3 regions of the Maridesulfovibrio frigidus DSM 17176 genome follow, and region 3 is predicted to be linked to each of the others. Evidence: riboswitches for the same ligand, from Rfam matches in the RefSeq annotation. Region 3 holds a riboswitch; each other region holds the start of a gene.
The links. A riboswitch is a leader RNA that binds a small molecule or an ion and turns the genes downstream of it on or off. The one in region 3 is predicted to bind cobalamin.
Positions count from the first base shown of each region.

Region 1: another riboswitch for cobalamin. It lies ahead of BR06_RS0110600 (ribonucleoside triphosphate reductase); the one in region 3 lies ahead of BR06_RS0100270 (sirohydrochlorin cobaltochelatase).
Region 2: another riboswitch for cobalamin. It lies ahead of BR06_RS0110420 (adenosylcobalamin-dependent ribonucleoside-diphosphate reductase); the one in region 3 lies ahead of BR06_RS0100270 (sirohydrochlorin cobaltochelatase).

Region 1 is NZ_JONL01000004.1:300,009-303,261, forward strand. Features, by position in the region: gene BR06_RS0110585 (urease accessory protein UreH domain-containing protein) at 53-838, shown strand; gene BR06_RS0110590 (MarR family winged helix-turn-helix transcriptional regulator) at 860-1,270, shown strand; cobalamin riboswitch at 1,512-1,656, shown strand; gene BR06_RS0110600 (ribonucleoside triphosphate reductase) at 1,888-3,253, shown strand, end outside.
Region 2 is NZ_JONL01000004.1:253,658-256,910, reverse strand. Features, by position in the region: gene BR06_RS0110435 (YbgA family protein) at 1-6, opposite strand, end outside; gene BR06_RS0110430 (ferredoxin-thioredoxin reductase catalytic domain-containing protein) at 340-762, shown strand; cobalamin riboswitch at 1,126-1,270, shown strand; gene BR06_RS0110420 (adenosylcobalamin-dependent ribonucleoside-diphosphate reductase) at 1,505-3,253, shown strand, end outside.
Region 3 is NZ_JONL01000001.1:47,196-50,448, forward strand. Features, by position in the region: gene BR06_RS0100265 (FecCD family ABC transporter permease) at 1-304, opposite strand, end outside; gene BR06_RS0100270 (sirohydrochlorin cobaltochelatase) at 333-1,232, opposite strand; cobalamin riboswitch at 1,349-1,550, opposite strand; gene tsaA (tRNA (N6-threonylcarbamoyladenosine(37)-N6)-methyltransferase TrmO) at 1,756-2,142, shown strand; gene infA (translation initiation factor IF-1) at 2,280-2,498, opposite strand; gene ilvC (ketol-acid reductoisomerase) at 2,962-3,253, opposite strand, start outside.

The sequences.
Region 1 (3,253 bases), on a different contig from region 3:
GAAGTTTGAAAGACAAGTTGTTTGACTATCAAACAATAATTAGGAGCAAGTAATGGAATTTGAAACTATATTTTTAGTCGCGTTGCAGAGCAGCCTTTTTCTAGGGCTGATTCATGGAATTAATCCTTGTGGACATTCATGGTTGATTTTAGCCCCGTTTATTTATGGCGAAAAAAAAGGCGGACGCGTGTTTTCTTTGACCGCAGCCTTTATTATGGGGACGACTCTTGCCTGCCTTGCGATAGGTTTTACTTTAGGATCTATTTCCTTAACCATTCCAGCGTCAATGACCTACATTGTGGATATGATTACAGTGGGTGTTTTGATCGTGTTGGGGGGTATTTTGATTGTTAAGCCTGAACTCCTTCACAGCCATGACCACGATCATGATCACGCCCACCCTCACGACCACAGTGATGATCATGAAAAACCTCACGATCAAGGGCATAACCACAGTCACGATCATGATCATCATCAGATCTCTCACGGGTGTGGTTGCCCGTGCGGAAGCTCTCATTCTGAATCAAAATCTGCGATACGATGCGCAACATTCTGGGGACTGTTTTCAGTGGGCTTCTTTAACATGATCGTCCCATGTCCGACTGTGGCAATTATGTACAAGTATGCTTTGGATTCAGGGGATGTCTTTAAGGGAACTGCCGTTTTCGCTAGTTATGCAATCGGGACGGGAATAGCTCTTGCCGCAGTAATTTACGCTATTTATAAAGCTGCTGCATTTGTTCGCACGCTTGAGCAGGGCTGGGTTGAGCCGCTTGTAATGAGAACTGCTGGGGTCATGACTATCGCTTTTGGAATATACAGTTATACAAATATATAAAGTTATGGAGTCCCGGTGGTAATTTTAAATAAGCTCAATCATTCGGTTATCGAATTTTATGAGAAGCTGTCTTCATGGGAGCATGACATCGTGCGCGGGAAAGGGATTACTTTACCTCAGATGCACACTCTTGAGGTGCTTGGCATCCATAAGCCCATGCGTATGAAAGAACTCGCGCAACGTATGGGCATAACGACAGGGACTCTGACTGTTCTGGTTGATAGATTAGAAAATAAGGGCTTTGTGCGTCGTAAACCTCACGAAAGTGATCGGCGTTCCATTATTGTAGAATTGACTGATTCTGGTGATGTGATGTTTGCGGAACATGACAGGCTTCATCTGCGTTTAATCGAGGAGTTAACTTCTGAATTGTCAGATTCTGAACGGGAATCTCTTTTGAGTTGTCTGGATAAAATGAATTCCGCTTTTTGATCGTGAAACAGATTCTAATATTGATGCTTACAACGACATTCTTTTGACAAATTTTGGTGTAAAAGTGGATTTTTATTTCATAAAAACAGAAGCTTAAATGGTTATGAACAAGAAACGAACAACTGTGGAAAACTTTTGTTCATACTCTTGTTATCCTTACTCCCGCAAGGGTTTTCAGAGAACTTTCAAGAAATTGTCTAGAAAGTCTTGACCAAAAACGGTGGTTTGTTAGACTCCCCTAAGTTGATTTTGCACTTCAGGAGTCCAATTTTTTTGGACCTCGAAAAGAAAACCCGGTTAAATTCCGGGGCGGTTCTGCCGCTGTAAACTTTATCCCTTTCAGGGTGAAGAAAAGCCAGCCTCTCTGCCTGAAGCATGTCTGTTTTTTTAACAGACATTTTCCATTTTCCGGATGTGCCTGTATTTCTGATACTTAAGGCCATTCGGCCCACAAAAAGTCCTGCGGGATGCGCCTTCCGGGCCGCCTGCGCCACAAGCTCATACCTTATTCTCCAATGCGGGAGCCTTGCATGTCAGCAACTTTTCGTTGCGATATCGCTAGTGTTTTGTACTGTGGGCAAAGGTTTGTGCGGACAACCCCTTAACAGGTAGTATTGATGCCAAAACAAATTTTGAAACGTGACGGAAGACTTGAGTCCTGGTCTACAGAAAGAATTTCTGAAGCAATTTTTAAAGCACTTAAAGCTAGCGGAATTAAAGATCCTTTACTCGGCAAGCGCTTAGGTAAAAAAGTTGAGAAGAAACTTGCTGGTATGGACGTTCCAGAACAGGAAACTGTTCAGGATATGGTACAGTTAGTACTGATGGAAAGTCGTTTATATTCCGTTGCGGAACGTTATATTATATATCGCGAAAAAAGACGTGAACTGCGTAAGCAGGATGAAACTTACCTAGACATTACAGGAACTATTGAAAGCTATCTTGATCGTTCAGATTGGCGTGTTAACGAAAACTCAAATATGGGCCATTCCTTTCAGGGATTGATGCTTCACATGTCGGGTGCTGTGCAGGCTCGTTACTGCCTTGAAAAATATCCTGAAGAAATCAGACAGGCTCATGAGCATGGTTACTTCCATATTCATGACCTTTCTTTCGGACTTGCCGGATACTGCGCTGGCTGGTCTTTGCGTGATCTTTTGATTGAAGGTTTCGGCATTCCCGGTCGTTGTTGCTCTGCTCCTGCTAAACATTTTGATTCCATTACCGGACAGATTGTTAACTTTCTTGGAACTTTGCAGAATGAATGGGCGGGTGCGCAGGCATTCAATAATGTAGATACATATCTCGCTCCATTCGTTAGGAATGATGGGCTTGAGTATCCCCGCGTTAAGCAGATTGTTCAGAAACTTATTTTCAACTTGAATACTACTTCCCGTTGGGGCGGGCAGAGTCCTTTCACTAACTTTACTTTTGATATGGTTCCCCCGAAACATATCGCTAGCGAGCCTGTGATCATCGGCGGAAAGTTCCAAGATACCACTTACGGTGATTACGCTGTTGAAATGGAAATGATCAACAAAGCTTTCGTCGAAGTAATGCTTGAAGGCGATGCTGACGGACGTATTTTCTCCTTCCCGATTCCCACGTACAACGTAACTCCTGATTTCCCATGGGAAACAGAAGTTGGTGAATTGCTCTTGGAAATGACTGCTAAATACGGCGCTCCTTACTTCCAGAACTTCATCAATTCTGACCTGAACCCTGAAGATGTTCGTTCCATGTGTTGTCGTCTTCAGATGGATGTTCGCGAAATCCGCAAAAAGACAGGCGGTCTATTTGGAGCTGGCGATCTGACTGGTTCTATCGGTGTTGTTACCTTGAATTTGCCTAAGCTTGCTTATCTTGCTCAGGGTGAAGAAGATTTCCTTGATCTTGTCGCTGAGTATGCGACTCTTGCTAAGGATTCTCTCGAGTTCAAACGCAAGCTTGTTTCCGCTAACTTTGAAAGCGGAATGTTCCCAT
Region 2 (3,253 bases), on a different contig from region 3:
AACCATTAAACCACCTCATCTGTACGTGTTTACAGAAATACTCCTCAACAAAAAATCAGCACAACAAAATCTGCCAGCTCCTTCTCTTAGAACACATGTCAATAGATTTTAATATGAGCTTATGCAAAACACCAACATTATTTATTAGTTTTGCGCAACTCACTATAGAAATTACGCTACAAACTAAGGCTAATGAAAATTCAATGCTTGCCAGACCTGTAACGCACGTCTAAATGTACTGAAGCAATTCAAAGTAGTCAGTGGAGCACTTCCTACTGACAACTACAAATAAATATTAACTTAATTAATTGAACAAAAACCAATTGAGGGTATTTTTTAATGAACCAATCTGAAGAGAATCAAAAACTGATACTCAATTATGTAGAAAAAAACTGTGTACGTACCGGACTACAGACACACCCCATGCCGGATGTAACTGAAGCAGTTGTTGGCGGCCTTACCAACCATTTGAATCTGTTGAAGAGGCCCCTATGTCCCTGCCAGTTCTATCCTGACAAACAGGAAGCGGTGCAGGAGCGGACCTGGCTCTGCCCTTGTGACGACATGAAACAGTATAAATACTGCCACTGTCTGCTCTTTGTTAATTCAGAAGGAAATCCCATAACTGAGCACCTTCCTAAAGACCATGACGGGCTGACCACTTACGGCCTTGTTGCTGATCCCGCACCGGAAAAAGGGCGCAAAGGACAACACCGACCTACCGAAATTAAAACGGCTGAAGCTAAAACTGTTTCTCCGTAATAGCGGATATCTGTAACCATAAGCATCAGTAATTATAATTTAGTTAAAGCCTGCCGAAGCGAAAGTTCAGCGCAGCGCTTATGAAAATATTAATTGTTCAGATTGGCGGCATTGCTATTCCTGTGGCAATGCGCCAACCCGTTCATTTTTTTTTGCAAAGGACATAAATATATTAATCAGTAAAATGTTAATAATTTATATTAAAACAGTCTCTTAAATGGTTATGAACAAAAAAGAGATTGCCTGTGGATAACTACCGTCCACCTCCACGTCATCCCTACTCTCCCATGGGCTAAAGAGATTTGAACATGAAAAAGTCTAGAAAGACCTTGACCCAAAACGCTGATTTGTTAGACTTACTTTCGTTGATTTTGAACTTCAGGAGTCTGATTTTTTTAGACCTATAATGAGGGAACCCGGTTAGATTCCGGGGCGGTTCTGCCGCTGTATTTTTTAACCGTTAAGGATTAAAAAAAGCCAGCCCCCCTGCCTGAAGCATGCCTGCATTATGCAGACATTTTCAATTCCCCGGATGCGCCTGTCTATTCTGACAATTGAAAAAGGACATCCGGCCCAAAAAAATCCCGCAGAACGAGCCTTCTGGGCCGCCTGCACCACAAGCTCACTCCTTATTCTCCACGTGGAGCCTTGCATGTTAGCAATTTTAAAATTGTGATATCGCTAGCGTCTTGCACTGTGGCCAAAGGTTAGGGCAGACAATCACTTCAAAGGACCTTTTTTAATGACTGAACACTCCGTTATCACCCGCGAATCAGCTAAGATGGCCCTTGAAGAACACACACGTTTTCAAGAAACAGTTAGCTCAAAAAAATATCAAATCCGTGACCGCAAAGGGCGCCTTCAAGAGCACTCTTTTACTGACGTCAAACACAGGCTTTGCCGCGAATATTTAAAACAGTCCAAATTTGATAAGCAAGAGAACCAACAGGTATGTGAAATGCTCCAGTCCGGACGCTTCATACCTGCCGGTTCCATTTTATCCGGGTTAGGTAACGACTATATAAAATGCTCCCTCAGCAATTGCTATTTAGCCAAGATCGAATCCGACTCTTTGGAAGGAATCTTTGAGGCTCAAAAAAAACTTGCCAGGACCTATTCCTACCGTGGAGGCAGCGGGGTCGACATCACAATATTGCGCCCTTCGGGAGACCCTGTAAATAATGCTGCGGTCACTTCCTCCGGAGCTGTCAGCTTCATGCCTCTTTTCAGTGAATTAACGAACACCATAGGTCAAAACGGCAGACGCGGCGCGCTCATGATATCTCTGGACATCAGGCACCCTGACACTCGTCGTTTCATCTGGTGCAAAAGTAAACCTGAAGAAATATTTGGAGTTGATTCCCTCACGGGCAAAACTCAAGATGTATTCGGGGCAAATATCAGCGTCAAAATTACTGATGAGTTCATGCAGGCCGTTGAAGAAGACAAGGACTGGACCTTTATTTTTCCCGACCGTGTAAAAATAACAGGTAAAATATGTGATTCCGACACCTTACAGCTTCTTCCAGAAGTATATGACGCCCTTGATCCGCAAGTAGGAGATCGTCTTGAGGCTGAGATTGTCTACAAAGTAATTTCCGTTGATCCAAAAAAACATTTGATCAAGGTCCAGCCGCATCTTCCAGAGAATGATGATCAAGCTGTTCTTCCTAGCGATACACTGACCTTCATCCTTACTAGGCGTCGCAACGAGACTTCAGACATATTCGATCCTATAAAGTCCGTATATAATGATATCTGGGACGGCGACTACAGCAGTTGGAAGGATCTTAACCTTCCTTTCAAACCGTATGAAACAGTCAGCGCGCGTAAACTGCTCGAAGAAATCAGCGATTCTGCGTGGCAGTCAGGTGATCCGGGCATCCTTTATCAGGATACAACACAGCGCAATACCCCCGGTACATATATTGATCCCCTACGGCTCAAGCCCATGTCCACCAATCCGTGTGGCGAGCAAAGCCTTAGCTACTGGAACAATTGCCTTCTCGGCGCCATGGTTTTGTATAGGTATGTAGCCAACCCCTTTACCAAAGAAGCTAAATTCGACGCGGATCTATTTCACAACGACCTAGCCCGGACAATGGCCTTTATGGATACTATGTCCGACTTCAATCAGGATAAGCATCCTCTCCAGAAACACCGCGATGCGGATAAGTATGGAAAAAGAATCGGTATAGAATTTACTGGGCTAGGAGACATGCTGGCAATGATGGGCATGCGCTACGGAAGTGAAGAATCCATATCCTTTGTCAAAAATATTCTGCGGGATAAAGCCATAACCGAAATATCCATCAGTGCGGATATTGCCGAGCGCTTAGGAGTTGTTGAGGCTTTAAAGGACCCAGCAGCTAGAACCCGTTTTCTGGAATGCCCTTACATCGTAAACCTAGATTTACCCAAAAAATTACAGACTAAAATAATGAAAGTGGGTCTTCGCCATACGGCCTTTAATACAGTTGGACCATCAGGT
Region 3 (3,253 bases):
CTAATGTGAAAGGGTCAGCCAATGGATTTCGCAAAATACCTTGATATACGGTTCCGGCAACAGCAAGCGACATACCCACCAAAAAAGACAGGCATATTCTACTGAGCCTTAAATCTGTAACTATAAAAGATAGCGACGACTTCGTACTTTCCGCATCTCCGAAGATCGCAGATTTGAACACGCCAAAAACTTGCTCAACCGACGTATCATATGCACCAAACAAGCAGGCGGCAAAAATAGAAACAGGGACAAGAGACAAGAGTACAGCAACAGCCTTAACTCTCCTTTTTTCCAATGTTTCCATATTTTACCGCCCCTTGAATTAATTCAGCTTAAGAATCTAGATTTTTAAAAGCTACTTTAAGATGATCGACCCAGATATCTACGACCTGCGGGAGTTCTGCACTACCTTTAAGAACAGGTACGCATTTATAGCCAGCTTTGGTCAACTCTGACATCCAAGAATCAGCCTCGTCACCAGCCATGTCGTTACGTGCATGGTCACCAGCAACAGACATATATGGTATCAGGTAGACTTTCTTAGCCTTGCTTTTGGCAAGTTTATTTTTGACATCATCAAGAGTAGGAGAACCTTCAACGGTTCCTACAAATATTTTAGGGTCAATGTTTGAAAAATAATATTGAGATCCAGGATAGTAAATATTGGCACTATGATGCGTTCCATGTCCCATTAGAACAACAGCATCTTTAGCTTTGCGTTCTTTAGGGATATTGGCAGCAATAGCTGTCGCTGTTCGAACCATATCTTCATCCGAATAAAGAAGAGGCTTGCCAACAGTAACCTTAGACATCCCCTTAGGCATGCCCTCAAACCTTTTAGCCGTCTCAAGGATGCCGAAATATTCTTTGCCGGGAATGGTGTGCAATGACTGAACAGCAACATGCGTGAAGCCGTCATCCATCATTTTTGAAAGGGCCGTCACAGGCGAATCAATGACACGCCCTTTTTCAGCTAGTACCTTTCGAATAATGGCAGATGAAAATGACCACCGTACAGGAACGTCAGTAAAAGACTTTTTAACAGCGGCATCTAAGTTATCGAAAGACACCTGCGCTTCATCCATAGTTGATCCAAAAGCAATCAGAAGAATGCCTTTCTTAACAGCCGCAGGTTCGCCATGTCCGGCGAGAACAATTGAGGGAAGAATGAGTAGAAAAAGAAGGATAAAAGCAGAAAGTGCTTTTTGTTTAACCCCAAAACGATACTGCATAACAGTCTCCATTTATTTGGGGGCTTAAAATAAAACAGCCCGCACCTACACATGCAAAGCACGCGTAGCTATACGGATTTTTCAATAGATAAAAGCCCCGTTATCTATCAAAGCATAGCATATCATCAGTGTTGGCAGGTCTTCCGACTTGTCCCATCTTACCCGGCCTTCCCGAAATAAAATTTCAGTGACACGCTAAGCCTGATTAAAATCGGCTACGGGGTTCAATTATATAGGACTCACGGCGGCGGGTCCGCTCCTGATTTAAACAGGATTCCCTTTTAAGCTCGTAAGAGCACCACTGAAAAAATTGATATTCGTGATCTCTCCTGCTGTCAATGCCGAGATCAATATTCGCAGCAATAGTTATTGCCGATTCCTATTTGAAAAAAAATCGTTTATAAATAATTCTAACGGTAACATCCTACAGAACTTAGCTGGATGCCTTAATGCAAACAAGTCATAAATACAACTCATTCTTTAAGTATGACAGCATCATAATACCCCAAAATAAAAGGACAAAATGGACACTTCTCTGAAAATAATTGGATATGTACAATCGGACTTTAAAAAAAGATCTGATACGCCGAGACAGGGAGATGAAGGTGGAATTGTTGCGACCTTACGGATTGAAGAAGAATTTTCTGATGCAATGGATGGTCTCAAGGTCGGGATGGAGATCGTTTTACTGACATGGCTGCATGAAGCGGACAGAAACTATTTAAAGGTACACCCACGCGGCAATGAATCAATCCCCATGCGTGGAGTGTTTTCTACACGTTCACCTGATCGCCCTAACCCCATTGGTATGCATCCGGTAACAATTACGCACATAGAAGGGCAAACTATCAAAGTTACGCCTTTAGAAGCAATAAACGGAACCCCGCTACTGGATATAAAGAACGCATAAAAGCCCTCAAAAAAAGGGCGCAAAAAAAAGGAAGAGAAATTTACACTACTCTTCCCACGGGGCCGTCTATATTAGAGCGACCCCGCGTGGGGAATATTTTAGCGATATTCAAACCGCTAAAATCTACCGACTAGTACTTAACGAGGACGGTAAGTAATTCTGCCGCGAGTCAAGTCGTACGGAGAAAGTTCAACCGTAACTTTATCACCGGGCATTACTCTGATGCGGAATTTACGCATTTTACCAGAAATATGTGCCAATACTACGTGACCGTTTTCGAGCTCTACTCTGAACATAGCATTCGGGAGTGCTTCTTCTACGGTGCCATTAACTGCAATGCCTTCTTCTTTTGCCAAAATATTTTCCGTGTTTTAAAAATGAATACGAGAAGCCTGCTAACGCTTAAGTAACAGCAGGCTTTATTATTGATATTTCCGTATATCGGAAACTACTATCAAGACTGTCTTTAGGTATAATTCGGAAATGGCGAAAAAAGTTTTTCTCACCAGCACAAAGGGGCTTTATACCAAATCGCAACGAATTACCAGCGCAAATATTTAAAGGAATCTACCAAAACACCGTGAACATTAAAACAGCTAATACTAATATTGACAGACTTTTCCAATTCTACAAACCACTTGCGCCCTTTTATAACAAATCCCTATACAGACAATCTATGATATTAAGCTGACACTAAGCTCTCTAATAAGTCATGTAGCTTGCATAAATAAAATAGAAAAAAGAATAGCCCGCAATAAAAAAGTGAATGGATCATCTTTTTATTGCGGGCTAAATTTAAATCAAACTAAATCAGCTGGACTATTTTTTAAGCCAGCTCATCATTTTGCGAAGATCAGCTCCAACGACTTCAACCGGATGCTCTGCATTAATGCGGCGCATTGCGTTGAAATGAGCTTTACCAGACATATTTTCAACGATGAATTCTTTAGCAAATTCACCCTGCTGGATTTCTTTGAGGATCTTTTTCATTTCTTTACGGCTTTCTGCGTTAATGACTCTTGGTCCGCGAGTAAGGTCGCCGTATTCAGCTGTATCACTGATGGAGCTGCGCATGTTGGATAGACCACCTTCATAAATGAGGTCGATGGTC